4 regions of the Halomonas sp. NYA30 genome follow, and region 1 is predicted to be linked to each of the others. Evidence: predicted binding sites of a transcription regulator. Region 1 holds the regulator's gene; each other region holds the start of a gene.
What was found. Region 1 encodes PhoB, which activates phosphate uptake and scavenging genes when phosphate is short. Its sites were predicted from a motif close to TGTCATANNNNTGTCANA; they were not measured.

Region 1 (3,843 bases):
CCCAAACGCTACGCATGGCTGCGTGAAGTAGCGCTATGTTTAGATAATACACCGTGGGTGGTGGCGCGCTCCGTCGCCCCGCTCACGCAGTTAAAGGGCCAGCGTTTGGAAGGGTTAGGTGAGCGCTCGCTAGGCAGTTGGTTATTTCGTCAGCCAGGTTTAATTCGCGGGCCGCTTGAGGCCACCTCCCATCCCCCCTTATTTGCTTGTATGAACGGTATCGAAAGTGACTGTACCTGGGGCCGACGCTCGGTGTTTTATCACGGCGGGCTGTCGTTATTGGTGCAGGAGTATTTTTTGCGTGCGATGGCGGATGACCTTGATCTGCCATCGCGCTAGGCTAGCGCCTGCATCTTATTTTTCGTGAGGTAAGCATGGATCGTTCACTGTTGCGGCCGAAGGGATGGGCTCGCGTGGCAGATTTTATACAGCTGATGCGTTTGGATCGACCCATTGGCACTTGGCTGTTGATGTGGCCGACGCTTTGGGCGCTGTGGATTGCCGCTGAAGGGGTACCCGGCCGTGATGTGCTGCTGATTTTTGTGGCCGGTGTTTACGTCATGCGCGCGGCTGGCTGCGTGGTGAACGATTATGCTGATCGCCATTTCGATGGCCATGTGAAACGTACTAAGCATCGCCCGCTCGCCACAGGTCGAATCAGCGAAACCGAGGCTCAATTGCTGTTTATTGGTTTGGTGGCCGCAGCGTTTATTCTGGTGTTACTGACTAATTGGTTTACGGTTCTGCTCTCGCTGGGTGGGGTATTTCTGGCGGTTATTTACCCGTTCATGAAGCGTTATACCCACTTTCCCCAGGTGGTGCTGGGGGCGGCATTCTCATGGGCAATTCCAATGGCCTTTGGCGCCGTGCTGGGCCATGTGCCGTTGGAAGCGTGGCTGCTTTTCTGTGCAAACGTGCTATGGACGGTGGCGTACGACACGCAATATGCCATGGTCGATCGCGACGATGATTTAAAAATTGGCATTAAATCGACAGCCGTGCTGTTTGGCGACGCGGATCGCCTGATAATCGGCCTACTTCAGGTAGCCACCCTGGGGTTGCTGGCATGGGTAGGCTGGCGGGTCGGGTTAGGTGGGTTCTTTTGGCTAGGGCTCGCTGCAATGGCGGCGACTTTCCTGCATCAACAGCGCTTAATTCGTTATCAGGAGCGAGATCCCTGTTTCCAGGCGTTTCTGAATAATCACTGGTCGGGGCTGCTGCTTTTTGCTGGTATTGCGCTAAGTTGGTGGCCTGCGGTGGGTCAGTAACTGCCATTGTCATGTAACTGTCATCAAGTCATGGTGTTATCGTCACTGACATGTCATTGAACTGTTTTCTTTGAACTGGCTTTTTTGCACACCGTGAGGCTCTGGTATGACCGCCAAAACCGTTCTGATTGTCGATGATGAATCGTCGATTCGCGAGATGATCGCGGTAGCGCTGGAAATGGCTGACTACCGTGTGCTCGAAGCAGATAACGCCCAGGATGCTCATGCCATGGTGGTTGACCACCAACCTGATTTATTGCTGCTTGACTGGATGATGCCCGGCACTAGCGGTATTGAACTGGCTAGGCGGTTGAAGCGCGAAGAAGCCACCGCCGAGATCCCCATTATTATGCTCACCGCTAAAGGCGAAGAGGATAATAAAATCCAAGGGCTTGAAGCCGGTGCCGATGACTATATCACCAAGCCCTTTTCGCCCCGCGAATTGGTGGCACGGTTAAAAGCAGTGCTGCGCCGCGCGACGCCGCGTGGCGTTGAAGATCCGATTGAGATTAATGGCCTGCTGCTTGATCCGGTAAGCCACCGGGTAAGCGCTCACGGCAAAGCGTTGGAAATGGGACCGACCGAGTATCGTCTTCTGCAGTTTTTTATGACCCATCAAGAGCGCGCTTACACACGTAGCCAATTGCTTGACCAAGTATGGGGTGGCAATGTGTATGTCGAAGAGCGTACGGTCGATGTGCATATTCGCCGCTTACGAAAAGCGCTGGGCGATGTGCATCAAAACCTGATTCAAACGGTTCGGGGTACCGGATACCGTTTCTCTGCACGGGTGTAAATGTGCGCCTATGGAGCCGTGAACTGTGGCGTCTAGCGTGGCTGGCCACACTGGGTACTTGCTTAGGCTGGTTATTGGGCTCAGCAGGGCTAGGGCTTGCGGCAGGGCTTGCAGTATGTCTGTTTTATCACTTGCGGCAGCTACGCAAACTTTATTTATGGCTAACCCTACATCCTCACGATGAGCCTCCTGCCGCTCACGGTATGTGGGGTGAATTGTTTGATCGTTTATACCGCTATCAGAAAAGCCAGCGTATAACGCAAAGTCGGCTGCGCGCTACCTTGGCCCGTATTCAAGAGTCGTCTGAAGCGATGCGCGACAGTGTGGTCATGCTCGACCGCCACGGTGATCTGGAGTGGTGGAACAGCGCTGCAACGAACATGCTGGGGCTACAAACTGCCCATGATCGTGGTCAGCACATTACCAACCTACTGCGTGAGCCAAGCTTCATCCGCTACTTTAACGCGCGAGAGTATGGCGAGCCGCTAACGCTGACGTCGCCGATTGATGAGCGTCGAATCCTGCAGTATCAAATTACCCTGTACGGCGACGATGAACGGCTGGTAATGGCTCGGGATATCACGCGCTTGCACCGCCTGGAACAGATGCGGCGCGACTTTGTTGCCAACGTCTCTCACGAGCTGCGCACGCCGCTAACCGTCCTTTCCGGCTATCTGGAAACCTACAGCGATATTGCTGACCAGTTGCCTCCGCGTTTGGGTAAAAGCATCAACCAGATGCAGGAACAGACGCAGCGAATGCAAAATCTGGTCAATGATCTATTGCTGCTCTCCCGGTTGGAAATCGACCAGGGTGGGAAAGATCACCATCCGCTGTCGCTAGGGCCTTTGCTACAAAGCATTTGTGATGATGCGCTGGCGCTGTCGAATCAGCGTCATACCATTACTGTCGCGCTTGAAAGCGATGCACGCCTGCTGGGTAGTGAACAGGAGATTCGTAGCGCCATCTCTAACCTCGCCTTCAATGCCGTTCGCTATACGCCAGCAGGTAGCCACATCACCTTACGCTGGAAAGCTAGCGCGACTGGCGGCGGCTGTATTGATGTGGAAGACAATGGTGAAGGCATTGATCCCGTCCATATTCCCCGACTAACCGAACGTTTTTACCGTGTCGATAAAGGCCGTAGCACCGCAACTGGCGGCACTGGCTTAGGCTTGGCGATCGTTAAGCACGTACTATTACGCCACGATGCGCAATTACAGATTGAATCCCACCCTGGTAAAGGGGCGCTTTTTCGCTGCTCATTTCCCGCTTCACGTCTTGTATAGGGCTCCGTAAGCGACCTCTCGCACCATACCTGTAAAGGTGTGCAATATTGGCATGTAAGGTTGGTAAGAGTTTACTCATGTGCCATTTTTACACAGCTTTTAAGCTTGATATTTCTATTTTAACAAAGTGCTAGAGTTTGGTTGTATTTAAATAAATCATTGATTTATATGCTATTAATTATATTTTTTTGGTTTTTGGCATGCCCGCTGCATTGTTAAAGATAAGGAAGACGACCGCAGGAAATGCTGGCTTTTATAATAAGCCCTTCTTTCTTAACCAAGCGGTAATAAACAGCGATCGGAGGTGGAATATGATGTCCAAGGATTTACTCAAGAAAGCTGGCATTTTAGGTGTATCTTTTGGTTTGATGGCAAGCCCGTTAGCATTTGCTCAAACAGATGAAAATTCAGCTATTGATGAAAATCAGGGAATTACAGCTGAAGAGCAACCAATGGATCCCCAAGGCACTGATAGTTCAGACGGTCATAA
Region 2 (3,843 bases), 1.3 Mb from region 1:
ATCTTGGCGAAGTCAAGGTTGAGCAGACTACCCATTTCCCGGATCACATCGTAATCGGAGTCAGTGATAACGGCGAAACCTTCGGCTTTCAGGTTGCTCAGGATTTCTTCATCATCAATGCTAATGAAAGCGTCTTGTATCTCCTGCTTGAGTTCCGGGCTCAAGTTGGAACGCATCGCCCAGGGGTACTGCGGATACTCCCCACTGTGACCCAACACCCTAACCTTGCTGCGACCTATCAGGCCGCGGTCCATCACATGTTCAAAGATCACTTCCGATAGTCCCCCTGCATCTGCATTACCATTGGCAACGTTCACCGCCACGGCATCATGGGAGCCAACAAAATGGGCTTCATAGTCCTCTCCTGCTTCCAAACCAGCCGATTCAAGCAACACGGTTTTGGGAATCAGGTGGCTTGAAGTGGAGGCTCGGTCGCCATAGGCCATCTTCATGCCCTCGATATCGGCATAAGACTCAACGCCGGAATCGACATTGGCAATAATGATGGAGCGGTAGGTGGGCTTGCCATCCACAATCATGGCCGCAAAGGGTTCGATCTCGCTTTTGCTTTTTGCCATCACATAGGAGAGGGGCCCGAAGTAGGCGAGGTCGATGCGACCAAAACGCATGGCTTCGATCATGGAGGAGTAATCTGTAGTGACAATTAGCTCAATTTCTTTGCCAAGCGTGCTTTCAAGATAGTCTTTCAATGGCTGGTTGCGTTTGATCAGTTCAGAAGCGTTTTCATCAGGGAGCAGTGCGACTTTTAACAGGTCTGGGTTTGGATCAGGATCCGCAGCTAAGGCCGACACGGTCATTCCAGCCATAAGACAGATAGCGAAGAAAAAGCTGAATAGCGGTTTCATTGTGCAATCTCCAGTTTTATCGAAGGGGTATTCGCGGATTGAGGGGTGGGGTTGGTGGTTTCATCGGCTTCGGGCAAAACCCCTGGCGCACCGTGGTAAATCTCATCTAGGTGGCATTGCTGTAACTGTGCCGGGGCTGCATCGAAAACGATTTGGGCATTCGCTAGACCAATAATGCGGTCAGCAAACCGCTGGGCATATTCCAGCTGGTGCAGTGAAATGATGGCGGTAATACCATCTTCACGGCATATGTCTCGCAGTAATGTAAGCACTCGCTCAGAGGTTGCCGGGTCAAGGCTGGCCACTGGCTCGTCCGCCAGGATCATGGCGGGCTGCTGCGCCAAGGCACGAGCAATGCCCACGCGCTGCTGCTGCCCTCCGGAAAGCTGATCGACCCTGGTAAGCGCCTTCTCAGCCAGGCCTACGCGATCCAGGCAGTGCAGGGCAAGCTCCTGTTCCTGCCTGGGTAGCGGAAACAAACTGCGCCAGGTGCTGTGGTAAGCAAGCCGACCCATCAGCACATTCTGGAGCGCAGTGTGGCGTTCAATGAGCTGATGGTGCTGGAAAACCATGGCGGTTTTGCACCGATGGCGGCGTACCGTAGTAATGGTTTCGAGTGCACCTAGTTCAGCCGATATCACTTTGCCGGTGCTGGGCCGCACCAAGTGGTTGAGGGAGCGCAGTAACGTAGATTTACCTGCACCGGAAAGACCGAGTAGAACCGTAAACTCCCCTTTGTGGAAATCAACGGTGGTGGGTCGGAGTGCGAGAACATTCCCAGGATATGTCACCCCCATTTTCTCGATGCGGAGCATTAAGTCAGAGGATTGAACAGGCTCCATTGGATCACCTTCTGTAATGTATGAGCTCACTTGATTGTGACTCACAATGCAACGTTAGCGCTCCTAGGTGACAAAGCTGTGTCATGCAGATGATAAGTTAATGACCATCAAAGGGGGCGGGTAGCATGTAATGACATAAGAAATTGGCGCTTTATAAGTTAAAAAAATTTAATGTTTCTGTGCGCGTGCCGATAATGCATTTTGCTTGGTATCAAGATGCGTTGGGTCTAAACGCTTGAAGTTACCGAGATGGCTTCCACCTGCCCAATGCAACGCGCTGCGGGCTTTCACGAGATCCCCCATGCTACTTCTGAATCGAAGCGTTAAACTGCGGCTTGCCGTGAGTTTAGGCGCGTGTATCTTGATGTTAATTGTTGTCGGTATTATCGGTCTCTACAGTCTCAGCAAAACCAACGATGCCCTCAACAGGACTTATGAGGGGAACTTACTCACCTTGGGTGATCTTATTAAGGTCAACCAAGCACTGCTCGGCAACCGGGTTAAGATAACGGCCGAGCAGCGCGATCGAACCCCGGCATCTGCTATAACAACGAAACAAGAGGTTGCGGAAAACGATGCCATTATCGACGCCGCCTGGAATGATTACTTCCCTGAGCGTGTTTCTGGTGATCAAGAGCGTGCGGTAGCCGAAAGCTTTATCGTGTCGCTAGCCAGTCTGCGTGCCGGTATTGACGATATTAACGCGGCAATGATTGGCAATGATTATGACGCCGCCAGAGAGATAGCCACCACCACGCTACGTGCTGAATACCCTAAAGTGCTCACGGCGATTCAGGGCCTTATCGACCTTAACAGCGCCCAAGCCGCCGCCAATAACCAGCAGTCAGCAAGCGACTATGCTTGGACGCGCAACTTCGTTATAGGCGTTATGGTGGCGGCAATCATCTTCGGCATCCTGCTCTCAATGTGGTTGATTCGCGGCATCATGACGCCGCTGGGCAAGGCGCAAGCACTCGCCAATGCCATGGCTGAAGGCAGGCTCGATAACAACGTCGACGCTTCAGCCAAGGACGAGTTTGGCGTGATGCTCAGGGCGTTAAAGAGCATGGAAACCAAGTTCTCGCAGGTGGTCATGTCCGTTCGTAATAACGCCGAGTCCGTGAATGTCGCCGCCGATGAAATCGTGCTAGGCACCGACGATCTCAGTCGCCGTACTCAGGAGCAGGCCTCAAATATCGAAGAGACCGCGGCCTCGATGGACGAAATCACCTCGACCGTGCGCCAGAACGCCGACAACGCTTCCGAAGCCGACAAACTCGTGCACGATGTCAGCCAGCAAGCCAACGCCGGGGGCGAGATCGCAGGTCAAGCCGTCAAAGCGATGGAAGGCATCAACGCCTCAAGCCGCAAGATTGCCGGTATCGTCGGCTTGATCGATGAAATCGCCTTCCAGACGAATCTGCTGGCGCTGAACGCTTCAGTGGAAGCCGCCCGCGCGGGCGAGCAAGGTCGTGGCTTTGCAGTGGTGGCCAACGAAGTACGCAACCTGGCAGGGCGCAGTGCTGATGCCGCGAAAGATATCAAAAAACTCGTCGAGGACAGTATCGGCCAAGTCGACACCGGCTCAAACCTGGTCAACCAAGCAGGCAAGTCGCTCGAAGGTATCGTCCATGGCGTTAAGCGCGTCTCGGTGTTGATGGGTGAGATTGCCACTGCCAGCCGCGAGCAGTCCCAAGGTATCGAGCAGGTAAACACCGCCGTCTCGCAAATGGACAGTGTCACCCAGCAGAATGCGAGTTTGGTGGAAGAGTCCAGTGCGGCAGGGCGTTCATTGCAAAGCCAAGCGGAAGCGTTGTTGAAGGAGGTATCGTTCTTTAGAGGAGCGACCACCGGCCAAAACCAACGCGCGCTACCCGCAGCGCCAAGAGCGCGTGACAGCCAGCCGCGGGCCAACAAAGGCTTGCCGACTCACGTGGTTGGTGGCAAGCAAGACACCGAGAAATGGACTTCTTTCTAATCGCTAGCCGTTATGAAAAGCGCCCTCAGGGCGCTTTTTTTCTGAGCAATCAGCTAACACCTAATTGCTCATCAACTGTGCAATGATGGCCTATCGATAGTGAACGCCACCAAGGGGCCGTCATGAAAAAGCTCTTTTCACTGATGATTGTGCTGGT
Region 3 (3,843 bases), 360 kb from region 1:
AATTGCTGGGATAATGCGCCAATGGAGCGTTTCTTCAGGAGCTTAAAGGTTGAATGGGTGCCAACGTATGGCTATCGCTCATTCTGGCAGGGGCAGCATCATATCGTGAACTATTTAATCGGGTATTACAGCCAGCTTAGGCCTCACCAGCATAACGGTGGTATGAGTCCGAACCAGGCAGAGGAAAAGTACTGGGTTAACTATAAAGCGGTGGCCAGTTTTACTTGACCACTACACTTAGCCGCTTGAGGGGGGTAATGGGAGAAGGCCCAAAGGTAAGCGGATAACGTGGGAAACGATCAAGATTCATATAAAATCTCCTACTTCTAAGCGAGAAAGAGCGGCATAAAAACTGCCTAGCGAGGGTAGATGTGAAACCTTGGCGTGCTCGCAAATTTTTATATTTAGCACCGTTTTATAGTAAGCGGTGACGTTATTATTTGTGTTGCAAATTATCTGTTTTATAGGCAATAAAAAGTGATATAAATAAATATAATCAGTTTTAAATTTTGCTAAACAGACAATAAGGACACTGTTAGTGTGTGCAAAGCGATCACTTTCGCGCTCAGATGCCGACCAGCCAGCGGGTGACCTGGATCGTATCGATAAGCGTATCCTCAAGCTGCTTCAGAACGACGCCACGCTTTCCAATGTGGCCTTGGCCGAGCGCGTTAACCTAAGCCCTGCGGCCTGCCTGCGCCGAGTGGAAAGGCTTAAGCGGGATGGGGTGATCAGTCGGATCGTGGCGCATCTGGACCCGGAACAGCTCCAAGCAGGCATGGTGGTATTGATTGGCGTGGTGTTGGATCGCTCGACGCCGGAATCCTTCGCCGCCTTTGAGGAGGCGGCCCAGAAGGTGTCAGGCTGTATGGAGTGCCACGTGGTCACCGGGGAGTTTGACTATTTCATGTTGGTACGCACGCGGGACAGCCAAAGCTTCAACAGGCTGCATGCTGAACAGTTGCTCTATCTGCCTGGAGTGCGCCAGATCCGCTCATTTATGGGGCTGCGGGAGGTAGTCTCGACCCATCAGGTGCCGATTTAGTGATGTGTTAAGGCGAAGAAGAGGGCTCAGGACGGGTAGCTAACCACAGAGCGATCATTATAAGGAAAGCGACCACACCCCAGCGCAGCCAGCCCTGGTCGAGTGACCAGACCACGATCAATGCACTCAACGCGATCATGCTGACGGCTGCGAGCTTGGCACGCCGGGGAATGGCGCGCTCTTGCTCCCAGGTGATCAGCAATGGCCCGACATAGTGGCGGGAGCGGATCCAGACTTCAAAGCGCGGTGAGCCTTTGGAGGCACAGTAAACTGCGATCAGCATAAAAATAGTGGTGGGCATTAGCGGTAAAAAAATACCCACCAGCCCCAGGCTGAAACTAATAGCCGCCAACGCCACCCATATGATGCTGATCAGTCTCATCCTTGCTCCCGATTGGCTCGCTGTTACTCAATGCATTGCATTATGTGTTAATAAGTATGGTCTTATATCACGGCTTCGCCATGCAGGTGGTTAGTCTTCATATAAATGCAGACACTCCGTCATCGTCCTGTCATTTAGCTTGTTTAGTGTCTCCTAACGTTCAATCGTTGGCATACAAACGATCAGGGGGAGACCACCATGAGTAAAGAGATCGAAGATCATCGCCTGTTTAACCGCAGTAGCAATCAGCCTTTTGCTGAGGTATTAGCGCGGCACGTATCCCGACGTGATGTGATGCGCGGCGGCTTGGGAGTCGCTGCTGCCTTGATGCTCAGTTTTGGTGGCGCTGCACAGGCGTTGGCTTCCAGTGGTGCGCAGAAAACACCCCTGACGCTCGCCTTTGAAGCGGTACGCGGATCCCTTACCGACGCGATTGTGGTGCCGGAAGGCTATGTGGCCCAGGTGTTGGTGCCTTGGGGCACGCCATTGAGCACAGGCGATGCGTGGCAGGCCGACCAAACCATGACACCTGAGCGGCAGGCGGAAAGTGTCGGCATGCACCATGATGGCATGGCCGGTTTTGCCTTGGACGCCGACAACGCCTCGCGTCGTTTCGTGCTGGCGCTCAATAACGAATATATCGACCAAGCCGCACTATGGGCACCTCAGGGCGGCCCCACCAATGCCGAAGAGGGCCAGCGGCCAGCAGATGAGTCGCGCACCGAGATCAACGCTCACGGTGTCACGCTTGTCGAAGTCGAAAAAGACGCCAATGGCCAATGGTCGCATGTGCCGGGGTCGCGCTATAACCGCCGCTTCACCAGCGCAACGGTGATGGAGCTTTCCGGGCCCGTGGCTGGCAGTGACTACGTCAAGACACAGTTCTCTCCGACAGGCATGCAAACCCGCGGCACGAACAATAATTGCGGTAATGGGTTAACCCCCTGGGGAACCTATATTGCCTGTGAAGAGAACTGGCCCGATATCTTCGTCAATCGTGGCGAACGCTTTCAGGACGACGCCCGCATCGGCATCCCAACGGACAAAAGCCGCTATGGTTGGGACACATCCGCAGGCGATGCCTCCGAGGAGAATGGTGAGTTCGCCCGCTTTGATATCACCCCGCGTGGCGAACGGGCGGAGGATGATTATCGCAACGAGGCACGCACCTTCGGCTATCAGGTGGAGATTGACCCCTATAGCGGAGTGCGGGCCGTCAAGCGGACAGCGCTTGGGCGTTTCCGCCATGAAGGATGCTGGTTAGGCAAGCTGGAAGCCGGTCAGCCGGTGGTGTACTACTCGGGGCACGATGCCCGCAACGAGTATGTGTATAAATACGTCTCCGACGCTGCCTGGGATCCCGCCGATGCCAATCGCCCCGGTGAAGCGTATGACCGTCTTGTCATCGGCAGCAAATACCTGGACAACGGCACGCTGTTCGTGGCCCGTTTTCATGCTGATGGCAGCGGTGAATGGCTGCCGCTAACACCCAGTGCTCAAACGCGTGATGGCCGCACATTGGCAGCGGCGCTGGGGCTTGCCAGCGATGATCAAGCAGGCATTATCATCAATACCTGTGACGCGGCGGATTTGCTGGGCGCCACGCCGATGGATCGTCCTGAGTGGGCATCTGTCGATCCTGCCTCAGGCGATGTCTATCTCACGCTAACCAATAATAGCCAGCGCACCGCTGAGGACTCCTCGCCGACGTACACCAACGACGGCGAGCGGCTTGAGCAGAATGGCGTCGGTTACGATCTGGCACCGACCAACGCCGCCAATCCACGTGCCAATAATGAGGCGGGACACATCATCCGTTGGCGTGAAAGTCGTCTGCCGAACGCCTTTGCCTGGGAAGTGTTTGTGTTTGGTGCGGCGACCGATGATGCGGATAACCACTCGGGCCTGACGGAAATGAACCAGTTTGCCAGTCCCGACGGGCTATGGTTCGACGAGCGCGGCGATGGGCAGGGTATTCTCTGGATCCAGACGGATAACGGCTATGAAGGTATCACCGAGTACACCAACGACCAGTTGCTTGCGGTCGTGCCTAACGGTCTCGATGATATTCAAGGCACCGGACCCGTCATTAACAGTAGCAACCAGCAGCAGCTCAAACGTTTTGCGGTGGGGCCGAACGGCTGCGAAGTGACCGGCATCTTTGCCACACCTGATAAAACCGCGCTGTTTATCAACATTCAGCATCCGGGCAATTGGCCAGCCGATGCTAGCGCGCTGGTGCAAGACGCTACGGTTGCCGCCAGTGGTCAAGTGCGCCCCCGCGCAGCGACCGTGGTGATACAGAAGCGTGACGGCGGCCCGGTGGGAGTGTAAAAGCTATTAAGTTGCTAATGCATAACGTAGTGATAGCACTAGCGCTTATCCAATAGTGCCAATTGCTAAAACGAGCGGGAAA
Region 4 (3,843 bases), 990 kb from region 1:
TATCTTCATCTAGCCAAGTGCCGCAGCGCAGGCAGTAGCGGGCTCGCTTCTCATGTCGGTCGTACCCGCAGCCGGGGCAGGCTTCCTCGGAGTAGCGGTCCTCGCGAATTGAGCGAATCACCTGAGCGGAGAATACCCCGGTAGGAACGGCAATAATCGAGTAGCCCAGCAGCATCAGAATCATCGTGATGGCTTTGCCTAAAGCGGTGGCGGGGACAATGTCGCCATAGCCAACCGTGGTCATGCTGACGATGGCCCAGTACATCGACATGGGAATACTGGTAAAGCCCGCTTCGGGAGATTCAATGGTGTACATCAAGGCCGCAAACAGCGTTACCACCATAAAAATAGCCGAGAAAAAAAGCAGTATCTGACGAAGGCTGCGTTTGAGAGCATCCATTAATAGGCTTGCTTCGCCGACAAACTCCATCAGGCGCAAAATGCGGAAAATGCGCAGTACCCGCAGTAGGCGCACAATCACTAACCCATGGGCACCCGGCACCAGCAGTACTAACCAGGTAGGTAAAATAGCGACTAAGTCGACGATTCCGTAAAAGCTTTTTAGATAGAGTAAAGGGCGCTCCAGGCAGTAAATTCGCACCAGCAACTCTAAGCTAAAAAGTACGGTTAATACCCACTCGATGTAGAAGAAGATGTGGCCGTAGCGCTCGGCGTAAATCTCAATACTGCCCATCAGTATGACTGCGACGCTCACTAAAATCGCCACAATCAAAGCGATATCAAAGGCTTTTGCGCCCGGTGTGTCAGATTCAAAAATAATATGGAACAGGCGGGTACGCAGGCCTTCCGCACCGGGGGTTAGGTTTAAATTCATCGCATCATCCTGAAGTGGGCCTCAATACAGTCCTTAAAAACAGTCCTTAAATAGCATTAAGCCGTTAGCGTAGCTCGGTTTGGTACGCCAAGCGATGGGCCAGTACCAACGCAGCGTTACCGTAAGCCGTGCTGGGCTGGCCGTCGGCTTTTAAACCGTCTAGTAACGCCTGAGCGTACACGCGGGCATCGGCATCCAGCGTGGGGTGGTCGGCGAGGTTGGCTAAAGCCTGTTGGGCAGCGGTTAGAAAGCTTGCCTGCTGGCTGTCGTGGTAGGCGTCCAGCGCCAGCGTTGCGCGGTGCAGCCACTCTGCCGGGGAGTGCGCCTCGGGAAGTGGCCAGTACTGATTGCTAAGCGCATTACCACGAGATGCTTTGCTGCTATCTGACGGGCGCAGCGGCACCTGTTTTGAAAGTGTCAGTGCTAATGCCCACAGCGTCTCCGGGTCGCCGTCCTTTAATTCCAGTTCTACCTCCCGGATGGGGGTGCGGTAGCCACCGCTGCTAATGTCGCCTTCATCCAGCACCAGCTCGATATGACAGCGCTGGTTGGTTGAGCCTGGGTTTACTAAGCCATCGGTTAGCTGCCAGCTGCGCCGCGTGAAATCGGTGCTGAGTTGGGGGGCGAGGGCATTGAGCACGCTGCTAAGCTGGCCTTGAAAGGGCGGGAGTTCGGCAAGGGCTACCAGATCCAGTTCGTGGCCAGGAACTTGCCACTCCCACTCCTGTCGTTGAGATAATCCGCCACCGCCCTGACCAGCGGTTTTCACCGTTTGCAGTACTTTGCCATCTATTTTGCGCAAGCGTAGCGCAATATGCGCCTTCGCTAAATCGCCTTCTGGGGTGTCAAAATACGTATTGGTCAACGCGTGCTGGTGTGAGGGTTTTGATATTAGAAACGGGTGGTTACACAACGCGGCAGGCCCCTCTGGCGCAAGGGCAAGTTTCAGTTCTACTTCCATAGGGATGGGTTTTTTCATGACGCTCGCCACCTCGTTATCGTGACATTTAAATGAATATTTGATTACATTTATGAACTTTTCATGACGGCGGCGGGCGCACTCTTTATACTGGCGCCGCCATTTCCAGGCTTCCCGAAAACAGGCTAAAAGGCATTATGGTTACCTCCAATCCTTTTTCTTCGATGTTTGGCCGCTCGCCATTCCAGCCGTTATTGGCCCATATCGTCAAGGCAAATGAATGTGCCGACCAGCTGTTGCCGTTTTTTGAAGCAACGCTTGCTGATGACTGGGACAAAGCGGCTGAATTGCGTGAAAACGTCACCCGCTTAGAGCATGACGCCGATACGCTGAAAACCGAGCTGCGCTTGAACCTGCCTAACACCATGTTCCTACCGGTGTCGCGCTCTGATCTGCTCGACCTGATCAGCGTGCAGGACAAGATCGCCAACAAGGTGCGTGACATTACCGGCATTATGTTGGGGCGTAAAATGCGCGTGCCGGATGAGTTGGCCGATGCAATGCGCGATTACATCCGTACCAGTGTTGCTTGTGTTGCCCAAGCCCGCCAGGCATTGGAAGAACTCAAGGATCTGCTCGAATCCGGCTTTGGCAAAAACGTCTCCGACGTTATGCAGAACATGATCCGTGAACTGCACACCCTTGAGCACCAAGCCGATGATCAACAGGTGACGATCCGTCGCCAACTGTTCTCGCTTGAGAGCCAGCTACCGCCAGTAGACGTGATCTTCCTCTACAAAATCATTGAATGGGTTGGCGAACTATCCGATCGCGCCGAGCGCGTGGGTAGCCGCCTGCAGATCCTGACTGCCCGCTAAGGGGACCTTTCATGCAGATTATTGCCCAGCACGGTGACATCTTCATTATCCTGGCCTGTTTGTTTGGCTTCTTCATGGCCTGGGGCGTGGGCGCCAATGACGTTGCCAACGCCATGGGAACCTCGGTGGGGTCGAAAGCGATCACCATCAAGCAAGCCATTCTAATCGCTGTCGTCTTCGAGTTTTTAGGCGCGTGGTTAGCTGGCGGTGAGGTGACCAACACGATCCGCAAAGGGATTATCGATCCTGAATTGTTGCAGGATGATCCGCAGCTGCTGGTATACGGCATGCTGGCAGCGCTGCTAGCCGCTGGCACCTGGCTGCTGGTGGCGTCCATGAAAGGCTGGCCGGTTTCCACGACCCACTCGATTGTCGGCGCTATTGTGGGCTTTGCGGTCGCAGGACTCGGGCCCGCCATGGTGGACTGGGGCGCCGTCGGCACGATTGCCGCTAGCTGGGTGGTATCGCCCTTGTTGGCAGGCACCATTGGCTTTTTGCTGTTTAAATCGGTTCATCACCTGATTTTTGAAGATGCCAACCCGTTCACGGCCGCCAAACGCTACGTGCCCGGCTATGTATTTCTGGTCGGTTTCATCGTTGCGATGGTCACGCTGACCAAAGGGTTATCCCACGTGGGGCTGGATCTAACCTTCAATCAGAGCCTGCTACTGTCGATACTGCTGGGCCTGGTGATTATGGGCATCGGCTTGATTTTGCAGCGTCGTATCAAGTTTGAGCACAATGCGAACGATCACTTTGGCTATGCCAACGTTGAGCGCGTGTTCGGCGTGTTAATGATCTTTACCGCCTGTGCCATGGCGTTTGCCCACGGCTCTAACGATGTGGCAAATGCGGTAGGCCCGCTAGCAGCGGTGATCAGCGTAGTGCAAACCGGCGGCGAAATTGGTGGTTCTGCGCTGGTGCCTTGGTGGGTACTGGTACTTGGCGGCGGCGGTATTGTCGTGGGTCTGGTCACCTATGGCCATAAAGTCATCGCGACCGTGGGTACCGGTATTACCGAGCTTACCCCCAGCCGTGGCTTTGCTGCCACGCTGGCGGCGGCCACCACGGTCGTACTGGCTTCTGGCACGGGCCTGCCAATTTCCACTACCCACACGCTGGTAGGGGCGATTCTTGGGGTGGGGCTTGCACGCGGTATGGCGGCGTTGAACCTGCGGGTTATCGGCACGATTGCCATGTCGTGGCTGATC

Region 2: a site for PhoB is predicted at 1,775-1,792, ahead of phnC (phosphonate ABC transporter ATP-binding protein). Genes of this name have one in related genera too.
Region 3: a site for PhoB is predicted at 1,545-1,562, ahead of ACWI0H_RS19105 (PhoX family protein). Genes of this name have one in related genera too.
Region 4: a site for PhoB is predicted at 1,835-1,852, ahead of ACWI0H_RS03965 (CYTH domain-containing protein). Genes of this name have one in related genera too.

What each region holds. Positions count from the first base shown of each region.
Region 1 is NZ_OZ334477.1:4,476,638-4,480,480, forward strand. Features, by position in the region: gene ACWI0H_RS20770 (chorismate--pyruvate lyase family protein) at 1-339, shown strand, start outside; gene ubiA (4-hydroxybenzoate octaprenyltransferase) at 375-1,268, shown strand; gene phoB (phosphate regulon transcriptional regulator PhoB) at 1,375-2,064, shown strand; gene phoR (phosphate regulon sensor histidine kinase PhoR) at 2,067-3,353, shown strand; gene ACWI0H_RS20790 (hypothetical protein) at 3,665-3,843, shown strand, end outside.
Region 2 is NZ_OZ334477.1:3,163,292-3,167,134, reverse strand. Features, by position in the region: gene phnD (phosphate/phosphite/phosphonate ABC transporter substrate-binding protein) at 1-866, opposite strand, end outside; gene phnC (phosphonate ABC transporter ATP-binding protein) at 863-1,708, opposite strand; gene ACWI0H_RS14750 (methyl-accepting chemotaxis protein) at 2,010-3,686, shown strand; gene ACWI0H_RS14745 (DUF3541 domain-containing protein) at 3,809-3,843, shown strand, end outside.
Region 3 is NZ_OZ334477.1:4,112,731-4,116,573, reverse strand. Features, by position in the region: one part of gene ACWI0H_RS19120 (IS3 family transposase) at 1-228, shown strand, start outside; gene ACWI0H_RS19115 (Lrp/AsnC family transcriptional regulator) at 539-1,045, shown strand; gene ACWI0H_RS19110 (YbaN family protein) at 1,053-1,427, opposite strand; gene ACWI0H_RS19105 (PhoX family protein) at 1,626-3,761, shown strand.
Region 4 is NZ_OZ334477.1:855,471-859,313, forward strand. Features, by position in the region: gene ACWI0H_RS03960 (ion transporter) at 1-835, opposite strand, end outside; gene ACWI0H_RS03965 (CYTH domain-containing protein) at 900-1,814, opposite strand; gene ACWI0H_RS03970 (TIGR00153 family protein) at 1,952-2,632, shown strand; gene ACWI0H_RS03975 (inorganic phosphate transporter) at 2,644-3,843, shown strand, end outside.